DNA from 4 places in the Shewanella rhizosphaerae genome. Region 4 is predicted to be linked to each of the others. Evidence: predicted binding sites of a transcription regulator. Region 4 holds the regulator's gene; each other region holds the start of a gene.
What was found. The regulator LexA, encoded in region 4, represses DNA repair genes until DNA is damaged. The targets are predictions, from matches to a motif close to TACTGTATNNNNATACAGTA.

Region 1 (4,213 bases), 1.2 Mb from region 4:
AGCAGGGTAAATAAAATCCATTTCAGGGCACGAAAAAAGTGTCGCATTTCAAATCCTTGTGGCTTTTAACTTCTTTTAACTTAGTGTCGACGGCAAAGGCCTCAGTTTATCAGAGTCTCTTAGCGGTGCAACAGCGTTACATTAGATGAGCAATAGGCGCGTCTCAGAGGTGCTTATGAAATGAAAAGCGCGGCTAAAATATTGCCGCGCTTTGTTTGCTAACCTGCCTAATGATCGCCAATTTTTGATCTATCTGGCTTAGCTCTGCAGTAACTCCTTGGCGTTGGCCAGAGTGTTGTTGGTGATGACATCGCCACCAAGCAGGCGAGCCAGCTCTTCGATACGCTGTCCCTTATCAAGCGGCACCATCGAGGTCTCGGTTTGTCCTGCCTTGCTCTGCTTGTTAACGAACATATGTTGATGACCATTGCCGGCGACCTGGGGTAGGTGGGTCACACACAGCACCTGGGTGGACTCGCCCAGCGCGCGCAGCATCTTGCCCACCACGGCGGCGGTCGGGCCTGAGATCCCCACGTCGACCTCGTCGAAGATGAGGGTCGGGGTGGCGACCTTCTTGGCGGTGATCACCTGGATGCCCAGACCGATACGCGACAGTTCGCCGCCCGAAGCTACCTTAGCGATGGGTTGCAGCGGCTGACCCGGGTTGGTGGTGACCTGAAACTCTACCGTATCGCAGCCGTTGGGCGACATCATCTCGGGGTTGAACTGCACATCGATGATAAATTTGCCCTTGGGCATGCTGAGTTCATGGATAGAGCGGGTAACCTGCTTGTCCAGCTCCTTGGCGTAACGCTGACGGCTCTGGCTGAGCTTCTGGGCATGGGCGATGAAGCTCTCGCGGCAGCTCTCGAGCTGCTGGGCTATCTCATCGAGCTTCTCCTCATCCGAGTCCAGCTCACTCAGCTCCTGGCTCAGCGCCTGGTGATGCTGATAGAGATCTTTGGCGTTCACATGGTGCTTACGTGCCAGCATCATGATCTTCGACAGGCGCTGCTCCAGGGCGGCAAAATGATCCGGGTCCAGCTCCAACTTATCTAGGTAGCGTTGCAGCTCACTGCTGCTCTCCTGTACCTGGATCAGGGCATCGTTAAGCATGGCACCCACCCCTTTAAGTTCAGGATCGTAACCTTCGAGCTCCTGGGCCTGATCCAGACTCATGTTGAGCAGCGATTCTATGGCGCCCTCTTCATTATCCTGTAGCAGGTAGAGGGTGCGCTGGCAGGCCTGGATCAGCGCCGTGCCGTTGGCCAGCTTCTTATGCTCGGCCTCTATCTCATCGAACTCTTCTTCGCCTAGGGCGAATTCGTCCAACTCTTCGACCTGATATTGCAGCAGCTGCTTGCGGGCGATGCGCTCATGTTGCGACTGTTGCAGCTGGCTCAGCTCCTTTTGGATCAGCTTGAAGCGCTGGTAGCTGGCGCTGCAGGCCTCGAGCAGCATCTTGTGGTTGGCATAGCTGTCGAGCAGAGTAAGTTGATGCTCACTCTTTAACATGGCGTGGTGGGCATGTTGGCCGTGAATGCCGATAAGCAGCTGGCCCAGGGCGCGCATCTGGTTGAGGGGCACAGGGTTGCCGTTGATGTAGGCGCGTGAGCGACCGTCGCTGCCTATGGTGCGGCGCAGGATACATTCGTCGTCTAGCTCAAGGTCATTGTCTTCTAACCAACGTTTGGCCAGCGGGATATCGTTGAGGGCGAAGCGGGCACTGACTTCGGCCTTACTGGCGCCCGGTCTGACGGTATTGGCGTCGGCGCGATTGCCCAGACATAAGCCTAAGGCATCGATGGCAATCGATTTCCCCGCGCCGGTTTCGCCTGTAATGCTGGTCATCCCAGACTTAAAGTCGAGTTCTAAAAAGCGGACAATGGCAAAGTTATTGATGCTGAGCTGACAAAGCATGATGACATCCTTTTACAAAGTACTGTATTCATGCACAGTATATACTGAATTTTTATACAGTAAATACCTGTGTGCTTTTTACCCATGAAAATAAGTTTTAGGCTCTGTAGTCCGACAAAACAAGCTTGTCCGTTAAAACAAGCCTATCCGTTATAAAAAGCTTCCGGTGCCCGAGTCCAGCCAATGGTGCAGTAGCGGAATGGTGGCAAAGCTGATCACTATCCCCAGGCTGATGGTCTGGGCGCTACTGGTGGCGCCGACGTTGAATCTGTGGGCCAATAGGTAGACGCTGGCGGCGGTAGGCAGGGCGGCTAGAATCACCCCCATCTGTAGCAGTTGTCCGCTAACCCCTAAGGCGCCCAGTAGCAGATAGGCCAGCAGGGGCTGTAGCAGCAGCTTACTCAGGTTAAGCATGGCCAGCTCGGCAAGGCGTGACTGAATGCCTGCGGCGTTTCTGCCCCCCTGATTGGCCTTGCACAGCACCATGCCGATGGCGAACAGGGCGCAGGGGCTGGAGGTCATGCCGAACTGCCTGATGATCTCGGCGATGGGGCGGTACAGCTCTATGTGAGCGGCAGATATCGCTACGCCGGCCAGGCTTCCCAGTATGATGGGGTTTTGAATGAGGGCGAAAAATACCGTCTTGAGTGCGCTGTCAGTCTGTCCCTGAAACAGCGCCAGCTGGGCCAGCACTATGGCAAATACGGTTACCGATAAAAGGCTAGCCAAGGCGGCTGCGGCCAACGCCAGCTGATCGCCGGGAAACAGCATCATCATCAGCGGAATGCCGATAAAGGAGGTGTTACCAAAGGTGGTGTTGAGGGCGCGAATGGCCGCCAGGGGTTTATCTTTGGGCTGTAACCAGAGTGATAGCAGGCCGGTGAGCAGATAGATGAGGGTCATGGCCAGGCTGTAGCCGCCAATAAATCCCCAGTTGGCGATCTCTTCGATCGGGGTCTCGGCCAGCACTATCATCATGATCGCCGGAAAGGCGATGTAATAGACATACTGATTGAGGACGTTGTCGCTGCCCTCGGGCAGTAGCCGCGCCTTTTGCACGATAAAGCCGGTGACCATGATGCCAAACACGACAAAGAGTGGCGAGAGAGTGGTTAACATAGGGAGACGACTTCCTTGGCTTGGATCCGAGCGGTGATAAACCGAATACGCCGTTAGGGTAACACTTTGCCCGCCGCGTCCCTATAACGCTAAAGTCTAATGCTTGGGGCCGGAGCGCCGATGGAGTGGCTTAGGTGGCGGCAATATCCCCAGCTCCTGGTAGAAATGGATCTGGCGCCTGAGCTCAAACAGGGAGCCGACGCGTCGCTGCTCCCCTAGGGTGAGGCACCAGGTATTTGTTAACCCATCTGGGTTGGTGAGCACAAATCCCTGGTAGATAAGTTTGCGCATGGGTTAGGCGCCTACTGAGATCCCTATGTTAGATACGCTTGCCTGCATTAACTCCTTGCGCAACGCCTTGACGAAATCGGCGGTGATCTTAGGGTTCTCTTCGATGATCTCCAGCAAGGATGCCTGAAGCGCTTTCTCTTCCTGCATCACCTCGTGATTGAAGATATGATCATCCAGTGCTTCTTCTTCCATCTCTTCCTCGAGTGTGGCCTCGATATAGTTAGCCACTGTGGCGGAGGAGAGCTTGCTGATGTTGGTGATGTCGTCTTCCACCTTGCTCTGAATGGCGCTAAGCAGTGAGGTGAGGGCGACGGCTGCGTCCATGGCTGGGTAGACGCCGTAGACATCGAAATCGCTCGGCTCGGGCGTGTTGAGATCCAGCCGCTCGAGGTAGAGATCGATATTCAGTTTAAGCTTCTGATCGTACATGGATTGCCATAGCAGGTTGAGTACTGTATCGAGCACCTGTGGGTCGCCAAACTCGCAGACCTCGCTGAACAACTGATAGTTAGGGTACATGCGTTGGCAAAGGGCGATGGCGAACAGCTTCTTCTGTTCTGGTTCGAGGGCCTTGAGGCGCTTGAAAAACCCGGGTTTATTACTCATCGATCACATCCATAGATAACTGGGCTATTACTTGATTTGCGGCCGATTCTACCTTAGAAAGCTCGTCAAGTAACTCAAGTATTTCCGGCTCGACCAGATCGACGCTGGCATTTTGCTTGAGTGACTGTTCAATCTCTCGACAGAGTCGCTGAGTCGTCGGCACGCCGCAGTAGCAGCTGGCGCCGTGGAGCTTGTGCACATGGCTGACCATGGCCTGGCTGTCCTGACGCTCGAGGGCGCCCGAGATGTGCTCACGGGTCTCGGGCAGGGAGTCGAC
Region 2 (4,213 bases), 2.0 Mb from region 4:
TTTCTTTAAGGATCTTACGGATCTCTGGGTTGGTCACGTAGCGGCTGATCCCCGTCATGGCGCTGAGCAGGGTGGCATCGGTAAAGGCCTTGGGGGGCTGGGTCTGCTTCTCGATAAGCTCTCCCAGGCCAGAGTGCAGCTCTTGCCCCTTTTGTAGCGGCGGCAGCAGGGCCAAAGCCTCGTCGCCATCGCCGTCGGCCTTGTCATCGCTGCGCTTAGGGAAAAGTTGTTTCCAGCCGGGGGCGATCTCCTGCTTAGCCTTGGTATGAAAATGGCCGCCGGCGATCTCCACCTCAACCTGAGTCTCATGGTAACGATAGACGGGGTAAAACTGCGCCAGATACTGACGGGCCAGTTGCAGGTAGATCTGTTTCTCGGCCTGACTCAGGGCGCTCATGGTGGCTACCTTCTCGGTGGGCACTATGGCGTGGTGGGCATCCACCTTGGCATCGTTCCAGGCCTTGGAGACTATCTTAAGATCCGGCGCGGCGCACTGGGCGGTGAGTTCGCCAGCCCCCTTGAGCACGGCGCCGATCACGACGGGGGCCAGGGCCAGCTGCTCCTTGGGCAGATAACGGCTATCGGAGCGCGGATAGGTGATCAGCTTATGTTTCTCATACAGTGACTGACAGGTATCGAGCACCGTCTTGGCGCTCATGCCGAATCGCTTCGCCGCATCTATCTGCAGCGACGACAGGTTATAGGGTAAGGGTTGCCCCTGCTGCTTATCTTTGGCCTGCAGATCCATCACCTTAGCGGGCTGCTCTGTGATCCGCCCCACCACGTTTTCCGCCAGACGGCGCGACAGCACCCGCCCCTCCTCATCCATGTAGGGCTGACAGGCCTCACTGGGCTGCCACTTAGCCTTAAAATGCGCCTGCTCTTGGGTATAGAGATTGGCCAGCACCTCATAGAAAGGCTTGCTGACGAAATTCTCAATAGCCTCATCGCGGCTCACCACCAGGCCTAAGAGTGGCGTCTGCACCCGACCGACAGAGAGCACCCCCTGATAGCCCACCTTGCGACCCTGCAGCGTATAGGCGCGGGTCATGTTCATGCCATAAAGCCAGTCGGCGCGGGAGCGCGCCAGCGCCGAGGTCGACAGGGGGATAAACTCTCGGTTGCTACGCAGCTGCCCCAAGGCACGTTTAACGGCCTGGGGATTGAGGTCGCTCACCAGCAGGCGCCGGGTCTGTTCTAGTTTGTCGCCCTTGACCCCCAGATAGGCGATCACCTCATCCACCAGCAGCTGACCTTCACGGTCAGGGTCCCCGGCGTTCACCAACTGACTGGCCTGCTTGACCAATTTTCTCAGTACGCTGAGCTGTCCCCGTGTCTTGCTCTTAGGGGTCATCTTCCACTGCTGCGGCACTATGGGCAGATGGTCGAACGACCAGGACTTGAAGGCGGGATCATAGCTGTCGGGCTCGGCCTGCTCCAGCAGGTGCCCTATGCACCAGGAGACGGTGTCGCCATTGGCCGCCGTGATATAACCCTCACCCTTCTTGTGGGGTTTAGGTAACACATCGGCGATTGCCCGCCCGAGACTGGGCTTCTCTGCTATGTATAGGATCATACTGACATCAATTACTGTATAAATTAACAGTAACTTTAAACCACTCGCGGCCTTGGCGCAAATAGGAAAGGCGATCGCATGCTTACGTGTAAATTTAGTTGAGAATAATTCTCACTAATGGCTAATCTAAGGGCTAGTCTAAGGGCAATTCACGGAGGCAAATATGCACACACAACTCAAGACCCCTTACCGACCCGAACGCCTACTGATTTACGCCACGCTGATGACGACGGCGCTGCTGTTACTCTCGCTGTCATCCTCCCTCTTTCCCTGGCGCCTGGATCCCTTGGTGCAATTTAGCCTGCTGCTGTTGCTAAGCTGCGCCAGCACCCTGTTTGCCCTCGCACGCCATGGCGCACACCATAGGCAGGCCCTTGGGCTACTCTTCGGCCTCTGGCTAATGGTGTGGGTAAGCCAGGGGTTGCTAATGCCGGTGTGATCGCTAACCTGCGCTTGCCTCTATAAGCTAAAACTTAGCTCTGCCGCGGCCGCTGCCCCAGCCACAGCCACAGCCACGGCCGTGCATTCGATGCCGTTGCCATCTGGCCACAAAAAAGGCGCCTCCCAGGAGACGCCTATATTACAGATATGAAAACCTCTGCTTTAGGTCTTTAACTTGCCCAGCTGCAGGTGTTGCTGCTCCACCAGGCTCGCCAGGCTGGCACTGCTCTGCTGAGCCTCGTCGGCGAGTCTCGCCAGCTCTGAGGCGGAATCAGAGATGCCTGTGATGTTACGGCTGACCTCTTCGGTCACTGCACTCTGCTCCTCTGCGGCGGTGGCGATATGGGTCACCTGACTGGAGACCTCCTGAATTTGATTCACTATGGTATTGAGTGAACTCAGAGCCGATTCTGTCTGGGCCACGGCGCGCTGGGCACCATCCACCCCTTGGTCGATGATCTGCGAGGCGCTGTTGACTTCTCGCTGTAGCGCCTCGATCAACTTGCCTATCTCATCGGTCGAACTCTGGGTCTTGGAGGCCAGCGCGCGCACCTCATCGGCGACCACGGCGAAGCCCCGGCCTTGTTCACCGGCGCGGGCAGCCTCGATGGCGGCGTTAAGCGCCAGCAGGTTGGTCTGCTCGGCGATGGCGCTGATCACCTCGAGGATCTTGCTGATGTTGGTGCTGCTTTCCGCCACCTTACCCACGGCCTCCTTAGCCAGCAGGGATTCCTGAGACATATGAGTCACATAGCCCATGGCTTGGCTCAGGCTGTCTTCACCTGCCTTGACGTTGAGGGTCATCGCCTCGGTTTCCGACGCCGTCTGCTCAGACGCCTTGGCCACCTCGAGCGCGGTGGCGCTCATCTCATTAACCGCGGTCACCACACTCTCGATATCGCTGTACTGACGATTGACGCTGTTGTGAGTCTGCTGAGCTATCTCCGCCGCCACCTGACTCTCGGCCTGCGAGCGTGATGCCAGCTCCTTAAGCTCGCCGATCAGCAGCCTCAACTTATTGATAAAGCCATTGATGCCACCGCCCAGGGCGATGAGTTCGGCGTGGGATTCCACCGTGACCTGCTGAGTCAGATCCCCTTCGGCGCTGGCTAAATTTTCCACCCGGCTCTGAATCACCTTAAGCGGCGCGACAATAGAGCGGATCACCAGGCTAATGGTAACCACGGCGATCAGCGAGACGATGACGCCTACGATCAGCAGCAAGCTGCCCAGAGAGCTGGCCATGGCAGACATCGCCTTATCCATGGCATTTGCCGCCTGATAGGCATCGACCTTGGCCACCTCAATCACCAGCGACCACTGCGCTTTGGCGAGCGGGATTTCGATGGGATAGGCGACTATGATGTTATCGCCCTGCTCGAGATAACCGCCTTGGCGATGCAGCCCGGTCAACTGACTGGCGAGCGACGGGGCGATAGACTCGCCCAGTGGCCGCGCCTTCTTATCATAGTGGCTGGCCGCCACCACTAAACCCTTCTGGCTCAGCAGGGTCACCTTGGCCTTACCTTGATACAGGCTGGCGGAGAGCTCGTCGATCAGCTTCTGAAACACCGGCAGATTAACATCCACGCCAATTACGCCGCGAAAGCTGCCGCCCACCACCACAGGCACGGTTAAGGAGGTCATCAGCGCCGTGTTGCCCGGGCTTATCTCATACAGGTAGGGCTCCATCAGACAGGGCTGCTTAGTGTCCTTGGCGCACAGGTACCATTCGGCCTCGCGCACGCCAAACTCCTTGAGGGTGGCATCGTACTTCTCGCTGGCGTCATCCACCTGCTGATGCTCGACGCTGCCATCGTCGCTGCGGGTGTAATAGATCTCCAGGGTACCCACCTCGGGCACGCTATGACTGATCTTCTGGGTATAGTCGCCATCGCGGCCATCGTAGCCGTTGGGCTCGAACTGGGCATACATGGAGGAGAGCTGACTGTTCTTTCGCAGCACGCCGGCCACCGACTCCTCTACCCCTTCCCGAGATAGCGGCTGGCTAGCGGCGCTCTGCTCTATCATGCCGGCAAACGAAAAGGGGATCCGATAGGCCTCGTTGATAAAACCCGCCACCCGCTCGCCGTACTCGCCGGCCCGGGCACTGAGGCGCTGGCGAGTTTCATCATGCAGCGCGCCTTGCACCTGGCCTGCCAATTGCGCGTTTTTATCGCTGAGCGACCACCAGAG
Region 3 (4,213 bases), 1.9 Mb from region 4:
CAGGTTCATCTCCATCTGGAAACGCTCGGCGTTGCGCGGTGACAGGTAGCTGGTGTGTGGCTCAACGCTGCGAGAGAAGGCGTTCATCACACCCTGGAAGACATCTTCACTCTTGGTCTGGCTCAAACGCTTGATGGCATTGTTGTAGCGCTTATCGAGCACCTTAACAATTTCATCCCAGTTCTTACCGGTCAGCTTGAGGTTTAACGCATCGTACTTGACCCGTTGACGCCACAGCTCGTTGAGCTCGGCTTCATCTTTTGGCCAGGCCGCATCGTCTCTATCGTATTGATAGCTGTCGCCTGGGACGTTAAAGTCCATCTCCTTGTCGAGCAGGGATAAGGCGTAGGCAAAACGGTCATAGCGGCGCTGCTGCACCAGATCGAACATCTTGTAGGCGGCAGTTAGATCGCCGCTCTTCAACATGTCGTCAAATTGAGTCGCATAAGGCTTGAAACTGTCGATATCACTCTGAAGCAAGACATTGCGGCGATAATCGAGCTGCTTAAGATAGCGGTCGAACACCTGCTCTGAGAAGGCGTCGTCCAGATCGAATCTATGATAATGGGCGCGAGTGAACAGACCCGTCACTCGCTTACTCGCTACTTTATGTTGCGGCTCTTGCGTTAGAGAGGGCAACTCGCTAGATGGAATACTGGGCGTCAGTGCCCATGCCGAGAATCCTACAAAGATGCTGGCAATGGATGCTGCCAGAGTGAGTTTTCGCATCAACAAGTTACTCCTTTTAAACGATGAACAGTTATAACAGGATATGCTCTACCGGGACTTTTACCGTTAATCCTGAATCTAACTGCACTTGAACATCTTCTTTCTTGATGTCCAGAACAACACCTGCAACAGGCGATTTACCTAGTTTGACACTCACGCGTTGATTTGGTTTCAACTCAGTCAGTGTTGCCGGGGTTAAATCCTTTGCTTCAACCTGTGGCTTAGCCGCTTTAGGCGCTGGTTTGCTACTACGCTTAGGCAGTGGCTTCTTGAAGGCTTTCTTCTCAGGCTTAGGACCAGACTTGTCAGTCTTCTCTGTTGCCGCTTTCGCCGCACGCTTTGCCTTCGCCTTCTCTTGGCTATCCTTCAGTGTAGCCTGTGCATGGTCGATATGCTCTTGTTCCAGCTCGCCACACTCGTTGCCGTCGAGATCGACACGCTGTGCCCCAGCCTTAACCCCTTTCAGGTAACGCCAGCTACTGGTGTAACGGCGTAAGGCGATTCTTAATTGCGTTTTACTGACTTTAGAATCATCAGCTAACCTTTCAGCCAAGTCTTGAAACAATCCTATTTTTAGAGGCTTAGTTTCACCTTCAGCGATAAAGCATAAAGGAAATGTTTCATATAAATACGCAAGAATTGCGTTGGTGTCGGTCAACTTTTCTGTTGATTCCATCATTACTTCCACAGTTTAAAAGGGACTATCACCTCGCCGGGTTAACGTCGGCACTGGCGTGTCGTTCATATTGGTTAGACATCGGGTCGCTTATTTGCCCCTGGGCGGCGACCACACAATCCAACATACCTTATCAATTACAGTCAATAAACGCCATGTATTCATTTCAACTAATGAAAAATGTCACGGCGTGTTTTTGAATTCATCAAGCGGCCTATTATAAGGGCGCGCCAGACGAAAGCGACCATCAATTGTGCAAAATTGGTTGTAGTTTAAGCAAATAAAGCCTTTTCCAGACTTTTTACGCAGGACTCTAGCCCCAATTGATCCGCCTCGTCGAAACGAGAGAATGAGGGGCTATCGATATCGAGCACGCCGATCACCTGACCATCGCGCCGCAGCGGGATAACAATTTCCGAGTTACTGGCGGCATCACAGGCGATATGGCCGTCGAAGGCATGGACATCGGCGATGCGCTGGGTGGTGTTACTCTGGGCCGCGGTGCCGCAAACCCCTTTCCCCATTGGAATACGGGTACAGGCCACTTTCCCCTGGAAGGGGCCCAGAACCAGTTGTTCACCTTGCAGCACATAAAAGCCAACCCAGTTAATATCATCCAGATGCTCGTTGAGCAGCGCAGAGAAATTCGCCATCGCAGTAACGAGATTATCTTCGCCGCTAAACAGGGCTTCAACTTGACGGGTAAGCGTCGTATAACAAGGTGTACTCATACAAATTTCCTAACAATTTATGTTTTCGTTTCAGCTTTTGATTCTGCTTTCTTCGCAGGTTTCTTAGCCGGTGTCGCCTTAGTCACTGCGCCACCTTTTAAGAGTCCCATGAGCTGATCTTTATGTTCTGCCATGTAGAAACAGAGTTTTTCCAATGCATTTTCATCTAAGCCTAAATCAACTTGCTCGATAAAAGGAAGAAGATTATCCGCGATATCGAGCATCTTATCGTAGGCATCCGCCTCCTTCTTAGATGTGAATGTCATCTTCTCCACCCCTTCTCTGACTACGACAAATTTCGTTATAACTGCCATATCTGCCCTCACACTGTTTTTATATACAGTTGTAGAATCTCATAAATACAACTTCTTATGCAAGTCTCAAACTTTATCTGTTAGAATCTGCGCAACTATTGGCTCCGGATTTGGGAGCCACCTTATTAGGTATTTCAATAGATTGACTATAGTAATATCTTATAGGCAATAGATTACTGGTCTATATCAAGAAATTTGCACTCTTGCTATGACCTTAGATGACAGGAAGCGCCCCAGAACAGATATGAAAACAGAGGTGTTAGATAAGAGTATCGTTCTCTGCCGTGCTTGCGATCTGGTCGTGAGAAAGCGCGCTTTGCCAACGGGTGTGCGGGCCCTCTGCCCTCGCTGCCACACCAACCTCTATGATACCCCTTACTGCTCGCTCAACGGAATGTTGGCCCTGTGTATCACGGCGCTGGTGCTCTATTTTCCCGCTAACTTTTTCCCAGTACTTGAGATGCACTTTCTGGGCAGTATTCGCACCACCACCATAGCCGGCGGCGCCATGGCCGTAGCCTCCCAGGGCTATTGGGTAGTGGGCATCGCCGTATTAGTGGCGGCGGTGATCGCTCCCGGCCTGCTTATTCTGTCAATTCTGACTCAGGTGCTGATCGTCAAATACCGACTCAAGGTGCCCTTCTTTCGCAATATCTATAAGAAGCTTCTGAAACAGCACAGCTTATTGGCCCAGCTCTCCATGCTGGAGATCTATATGATCAGCATCTTCGTCTCGGTATTTCAGCTCTCCGATTACACCGACCTCTACTTCGGCATCGGCACCTTCTGTTTCACCATGCTGTTTATCATGGTGATCTTCATGCAGCGGGAATATGACATAGAACATATGTGGGGCGTACTGGATGAGTAAGCTCAGCAAGCCTCCTCAAGGCGAATCATTGGGGCTGACCAACTGCCCTACCTGCAAGTTCCTCTGCCATCTCGAACAGGGCAACTGTCCACGCTGCGGGCAGGCGGTGCAGAGCCGGGATCGCACCAGTGTGCAGAAGAGCTGGGCGCTACTGATCACCGCCGCCATCTTGCTGTTTCCGGCCAACCTCTACCCCATCACCATCATGACCAGTCAGGGGCAGGTTCGCCAGGACACCATCTTCAGCGGCATCAATCATCTGGTGCATCTAGACCTATTACCTATTGCCATTATTCTGTTTACCGCCAGTATCTTAGTGCCCATGTTGAAGATTTTTGGGCTGGCGCTCTATCTGACGGCGATCAGCTATCGCCTGCCGATCTCGAAAAAGACACTCATGGCCGGCTTTCATATCATCGAATGGATAGGCCGCTGGTCCATGCTGGATCTGTTTGTGATCTCCATTACCGCGGCGCTCATAAACATGGGGCAGATTTGGGATGCCAAACCCGCGCCAGCAGCCACCGCCTTCGCCTTGGTGATCCTGCTGACACAGCTGGCGGCAAAAGTATTAGACACGCGTTTACTCTGGGACCGATTGGAATCGAAAGATGACACAAATTGAAACACCAAAAGTCGTTAAGAAAAAACTCTTCTCTCCCATCTGGCTACTTCCACTGATCGCCCTGGCACTCGGTGCCTGGCTGGGCATCAAGAGTATTCGCGAATCCGGCGTCGAGGTGCGCATTCATTTCCCAAGCGCCACGGGGATAGACGTGGGTAAGACGCTGGTCAGATACCAGGGCCTCACCGTGGGTAAGGTGGTTGATATCAGTATCGACGACCAGCTTCAGGGCGTATACGTAGATCTACTGATGGACTACCGCTCGAC
Region 4 (4,213 bases):
AATCCAGTTGTCGAAATCGGCCTCGGAAAGTACCTGTACTACGATCGGCATGAAGCCGTGATCCTTGCCGCAAAGCTCGGCGCACTGGCCACGGTAGATGCCTGGCTTGTCGATGCGGGTCCAGGCCTCGTTGATAAAGCCCGGGTTAGCATCTTTCTTTACCGCGAAGGCCGGCACCCACCAGGAGTGGATCACATCTTCCGAGGTCATCAGGAAGCGGATTTTACGATTTACCGGCAATACCAGTGGCTTGTCGACCTCCAACAGGTAGTGTTCGCCTTTGGTCTCCTTGCCCTCTATCTGTTCTCTGGGAGTCGCCAGCAGGCTGTAGTAGCTGATGTCTTGATCAAAATAGCTGTAGTGCCATTTCCATTGGGAGCCAGTGATCTTGATGGTGAGATCGGCATTGCTGGGATCTTCCATGGCGATGAGGGTCTTGGTGGCCGGGATTGCCATGAGGATCAAGATGACAAAGGGAACGAGCGTCCAGGCGATCTCTACCTTAGTGCTCTCATGAAAGTTTGCCGCGACGGCACCCTTAGAGCGCCTATGGTTGATGATGGCGTAGATCATCACCCCAAAGACGACTAGGCCTATGGCACAACAGATATAGAGAATCGTCATATGAAGGCTAAACACCTTATTGCTGATCTCTGTGACCCCTGATGTCATGTTCAGGGGCATATCTGCTGCGAGTATGGTGGGCGTAAATAGCAACGCCAGCAAACAACACAACACTTGCTTCACTAGACTTCTCCTCTGTCAATTGCGAAGGCAACTACAAAGAAGAGCCACACAGTATGTCTCGGCTCTATGCAAACTCTTCAGTTCCCAAAAAAGCAACGATGACTTCAAAGTGCGTCGGTGGTGAATCTCTTGTTCTGCTGGTGGTGACCACGCTTGCACTTACGGCTGAATATATCAGACCAATTTCAGCTTCCGTGGGCGAGGTATTACAGGTTCATTTTCGCCGCTCAAGCCGACAACCAAATTGTGCGATATAACAAATAATCGTTGATATCTCTTACTAACTTAATGGCTGTTTAAATATTGATCAAGATCACTTTTATTTTATTTTGCTAAACAAAACAGACACAAAAACGCCCCTTGCGGGGCGTCTGTATGGAAAGGTAGGGCGCGGAATATCAGTGTAGCGAACTGAACAGACTCAAGGTCTGGCCGCTGAGATCCTCTTGGGGAAAAGGGTTGGCAGGTAAGTGACCGTTCGCATCTTCGATCACCACTCCCAGGGCGCGGGTATTCTTGGCAACTATCTGTAGGCGACGACTGTCACGGGCATCCAGGGTTTGTGCCCAGCAGATCACCGCACTGGATGTACCACTTGTGAGGGCTTTTTCCATCGCCCACAGGGTTTCGACCTCATCCTTGGTGTGTACCAAGAGGATGCGATCCATACGCACACCGCCATCGGCCAGCATCTGTTTGTAGCCTATGTTAGGTGGGCTGATCAACACCACCCATTGTCCCTGCTGACTGAGTCTGGCTAGCTCCGGGGTGAGGGCCTGCAGCTCCTGCTTGCCCAGGGTCGAACTTGCCGTGGTAGAGATAGTGTTGCCATCGCTGCGCTTTAGTGAGCTGTCGAGATCGACCCACAGCCCTGGATGGCGTGGCGCCATGCCCATTAGGTTGTTCATTGCCAGTCTCCATTTCGAATAACGCCGACGGCCAGGCCTTCGATGCTCAGGCTCTGGGTGGTAAGGTCCACCACGATAGGGGAATACTCTTCATTCTCGGCATGCAGATAGACGGTGCTGCCACGCTTCTCGAAGCGTTTTACCGTTACATCATCTTCCACGCGGGCCACGACTATCTGGCCGTTTCTTGCCTGTTCGACCTTATGTACCGCCAGCAGATCGCCCTCGAGAATACCTATATCTTTCATACTGTCACCTCTGACTCGTAGCAAGAAGTCGGCGCTGGGGCGGAACATGCTAGGGTCAACCTGATAGTGTTGTTCCACATGCTCCTGGGCCAGGATGGGCTCACCGGCGGCTACCTGACCTATGAGGGGCAGGCCGAGATCTTCTGGCTCTTCTTCCTGGGTCAGCTTGATGCCACGCGAGGTGCCGGGCATGATTTCGATGCAGCCTTTCTTGGCCAGGGCCTTGAGGTGTTCCTCGGCGGCATTGGCGCTCTTAAAGCCTAGTCGACGCGCAATCTCGGCACGGGTAGGCGGCATGCCCGTGTCGGCAATATTGCGTTTTATCAGATCTAAAATCTCGGCTTGTCTCGGGGTTAAGGGTCTCATGATTAATCCTGTCTTTCCATACAGTACCTGTCAGTATATACAGTATTTTATACAGTGCAAGTATTAACCAGATTTTCTCCCAATCCCATCAAGCGATTAGCGCCTAAAGTGTGATTTATTAGCCAAGTTGCGCCTGTTCAAGGGAGAGCAGCAGATGATGGTAATCGTCGATGGCCGGGAAGTCGGTAAACTGCTTGTGAGGCTTCTGGCTGTCGGGATTCTTGATCCCCAGCTGGTAGCCGACGCCAGCCTTCTTGGCTGCCTGTAGTATGGGCTCGCTGTCGTCGATAAACAGGCAGCGGCTGGGATCCAAGGAATACTGATTAAACAGGTGACGCCAAAATTGCGGGTGTTCCTTGGGATAGCCGGTGGCGTGACTCGAGAGCATCTCATCGAGCCCGTTAGCCAGATCTGTATGCTCGAGTTTCAGCGCCAGGCTGTGGGGATGGGCGTTGGTGACCAAGATGCGCCGCTTGCTGTGTCTGGCCAGAGCGGTGAGAAAGGGCATGCTGTCCTGACGCAGCTGGATCCTGTCCACCAAAGTGTGGTGCAAAGCCAGGATGTCTAAACCCAGCTCCTGTTGCCAATATTCCAGGCAATACCACTCCAGGGTGCCGAACACCTTGGCGTAGGCATCCTCCACCAGTTGTTGGGCGTCGGCCTTAGGGATCTGCCTTTGTTCACACAAGGCCTGAGGCACCAGGCTAAGCCAGAAATGGTTGTCGAAATGCAGATCCAACAGGGTGCCGTCCATATCCAGTAGCACGGTATCTATCTTATTCCAGGGAAACATAAAGCGAGTAAAAAAATTCCTTGGTTTGAGTTGTGGATTAGGCCCATCATAGTAAGATTGAGTGGTTAAGCAAACGCCATTTTTATCAGGAAGATTCATGCCGGACAAAAAGCCGCAGATCCTACATGCCGAAGTTGTTGCCCAGAGCCGTCTGTTTCAGATAGAGCAGGTGCATTTAAAATTTTCGAACCAGGTTGAGCGCCAGTATGAGCGCATGAAGGGCAACGCCCGTGGCGCCGTGATGGTGGTGCCTGTGCATGGCGAGGAGCTATTGCTGGGACGCGAATATGCGGCGGGCACCCACAGCTATGAGCTGGGTTTCCCCAAGGGCCTGGTGGATCCCGGTGAGACCCATGCCGAGGCGGCCAACCGTGAGCTGCAGGAAGAGATAGGTTTTGGTGCGCGTAAGTTGACCCATCTGATGGAGTTGAGCCTGGCCCCCGGCTACTTTGCCAGCAAGATGCAGATCTTCGTCGCCGAAGATCTGTATGAGAGTCGATTGCAGGGTGACGAGCCCGAACCTATAGAGGTGGTGCGCTGGCCATTGAGCCAGTGGTCTGAGCTGTTATTAGAAGATGATTTTTCCGAATCTCGAAGCGTTAGCGCCTTGTTTTTGGCACAGAAACATCTAAAACTAAAGTAGTTAATCCGAATTATCATATTAGGCATTGCCAGATGTAGGCTGTTGGAGTTGTGATGAAGCCAGAAGAGTATGTTGAGCAGGCGATTTCGATTGCCATCGAGGCGGGTGAGGCCATCAAAGGGATCTACCTCGAGGGCAGTTTTGACAAAGAGGTGAAATCCGACAATACCCCGGTAACCTCTGCCGATATCGCGGCCCATGAGATCATCTCTTCTCAGCTAAGCAGCCTTACCCCTGAGATCCCTGTCCTCTCAGAAGAAGCGGCCGATATTCCTTTCTCCGAGCGCGCCGATTGGCAGCGTTACTGGTTGGTAGATCCTCTCGATGGCACGGGTGAGTTTATCGCCGGTAGCGGCGACTTCTCGGTGATCATCGCCCTGGTCGAGCACAATCGTCCCATCATGGGAATCGTCTATGTGCCCATGACGGGTGTGGTCTACTATGCCGTGGCAGGCCTGGGTGCCTACAAGCGTAGCAGCAAGGGCGAGGTGCGTATCGCCAGCAAGCA

Region 1: a site for LexA is predicted at 1,941-1,960, ahead of recN (DNA repair protein RecN). Genes of this name have one in related genera too.
Region 2: a site for LexA is predicted at 1,589-1,608, ahead of K0I63_RS11915 (DNA topoisomerase III). Genes of this name have one in related genera too.
Region 3: a site for LexA is predicted at 2,462-2,481, ahead of K0I63_RS09210 (YebG family protein). Genes of this name have one in related genera too.

Annotation. Positions count from the first base shown of each region.
Region 1 covers NZ_CP080420.1:1,369,175-1,373,387, forward strand. Annotated here, with positions in the region: gene K0I63_RS06065 (hypothetical protein) at 1-47, opposite strand, end outside; gene recN (DNA repair protein RecN) at 259-1,920, opposite strand; gene K0I63_RS06075 (AEC family transporter) at 2,071-3,039, opposite strand; gene K0I63_RS06080 (hypothetical protein) at 3,136-3,330, opposite strand; gene K0I63_RS06085 (YjaG family protein) at 3,334-3,936, opposite strand; gene barA (two-component sensor histidine kinase BarA) at 3,929-4,213, opposite strand, start outside.
Region 2 covers NZ_CP080420.1:2,694,969-2,699,181, forward strand. Annotated here, with positions in the region: gene K0I63_RS11915 (DNA topoisomerase III) at 1-1,576, opposite strand, end outside; gene K0I63_RS11920 (hypothetical protein) at 1,740-2,015, shown strand; gene K0I63_RS11925 (methyl-accepting chemotaxis protein) at 2,180-4,213, opposite strand, start outside.
Region 3 covers NZ_CP080420.1:2,045,212-2,049,424, reverse strand. Annotated here, with positions in the region: gene prc (carboxy terminal-processing peptidase) at 1-729, opposite strand, end outside; gene proQ (RNA chaperone ProQ) at 761-1,405, opposite strand; gene K0I63_RS09215 (GAF domain-containing protein) at 1,678-2,136, opposite strand; gene K0I63_RS09210 (YebG family protein) at 2,154-2,450, opposite strand; gene K0I63_RS09205 (paraquat-inducible protein A) at 2,695-3,321, shown strand; gene K0I63_RS09200 (paraquat-inducible protein A) at 3,314-3,946, shown strand; gene K0I63_RS09195 (PqiB family protein) at 3,933-4,213, shown strand, end outside.
Region 4 covers NZ_CP080420.1:136,060-140,272, forward strand. Annotated here, with positions in the region: gene coxB (cytochrome c oxidase subunit II) at 1-747, opposite strand, end outside; gene K0I63_RS00635 (cell division inhibitor SulA) at 1,146-1,655, opposite strand; gene lexA (transcriptional repressor LexA) at 1,652-2,269, opposite strand; gene yrfG (GMP/IMP nucleotidase) at 2,388-3,062, opposite strand; gene nudE (ADP compounds hydrolase NudE) at 3,160-3,705, shown strand; gene cysQ (3'(2'),5'-bisphosphate nucleotidase CysQ) at 3,759-4,213, shown strand, end outside.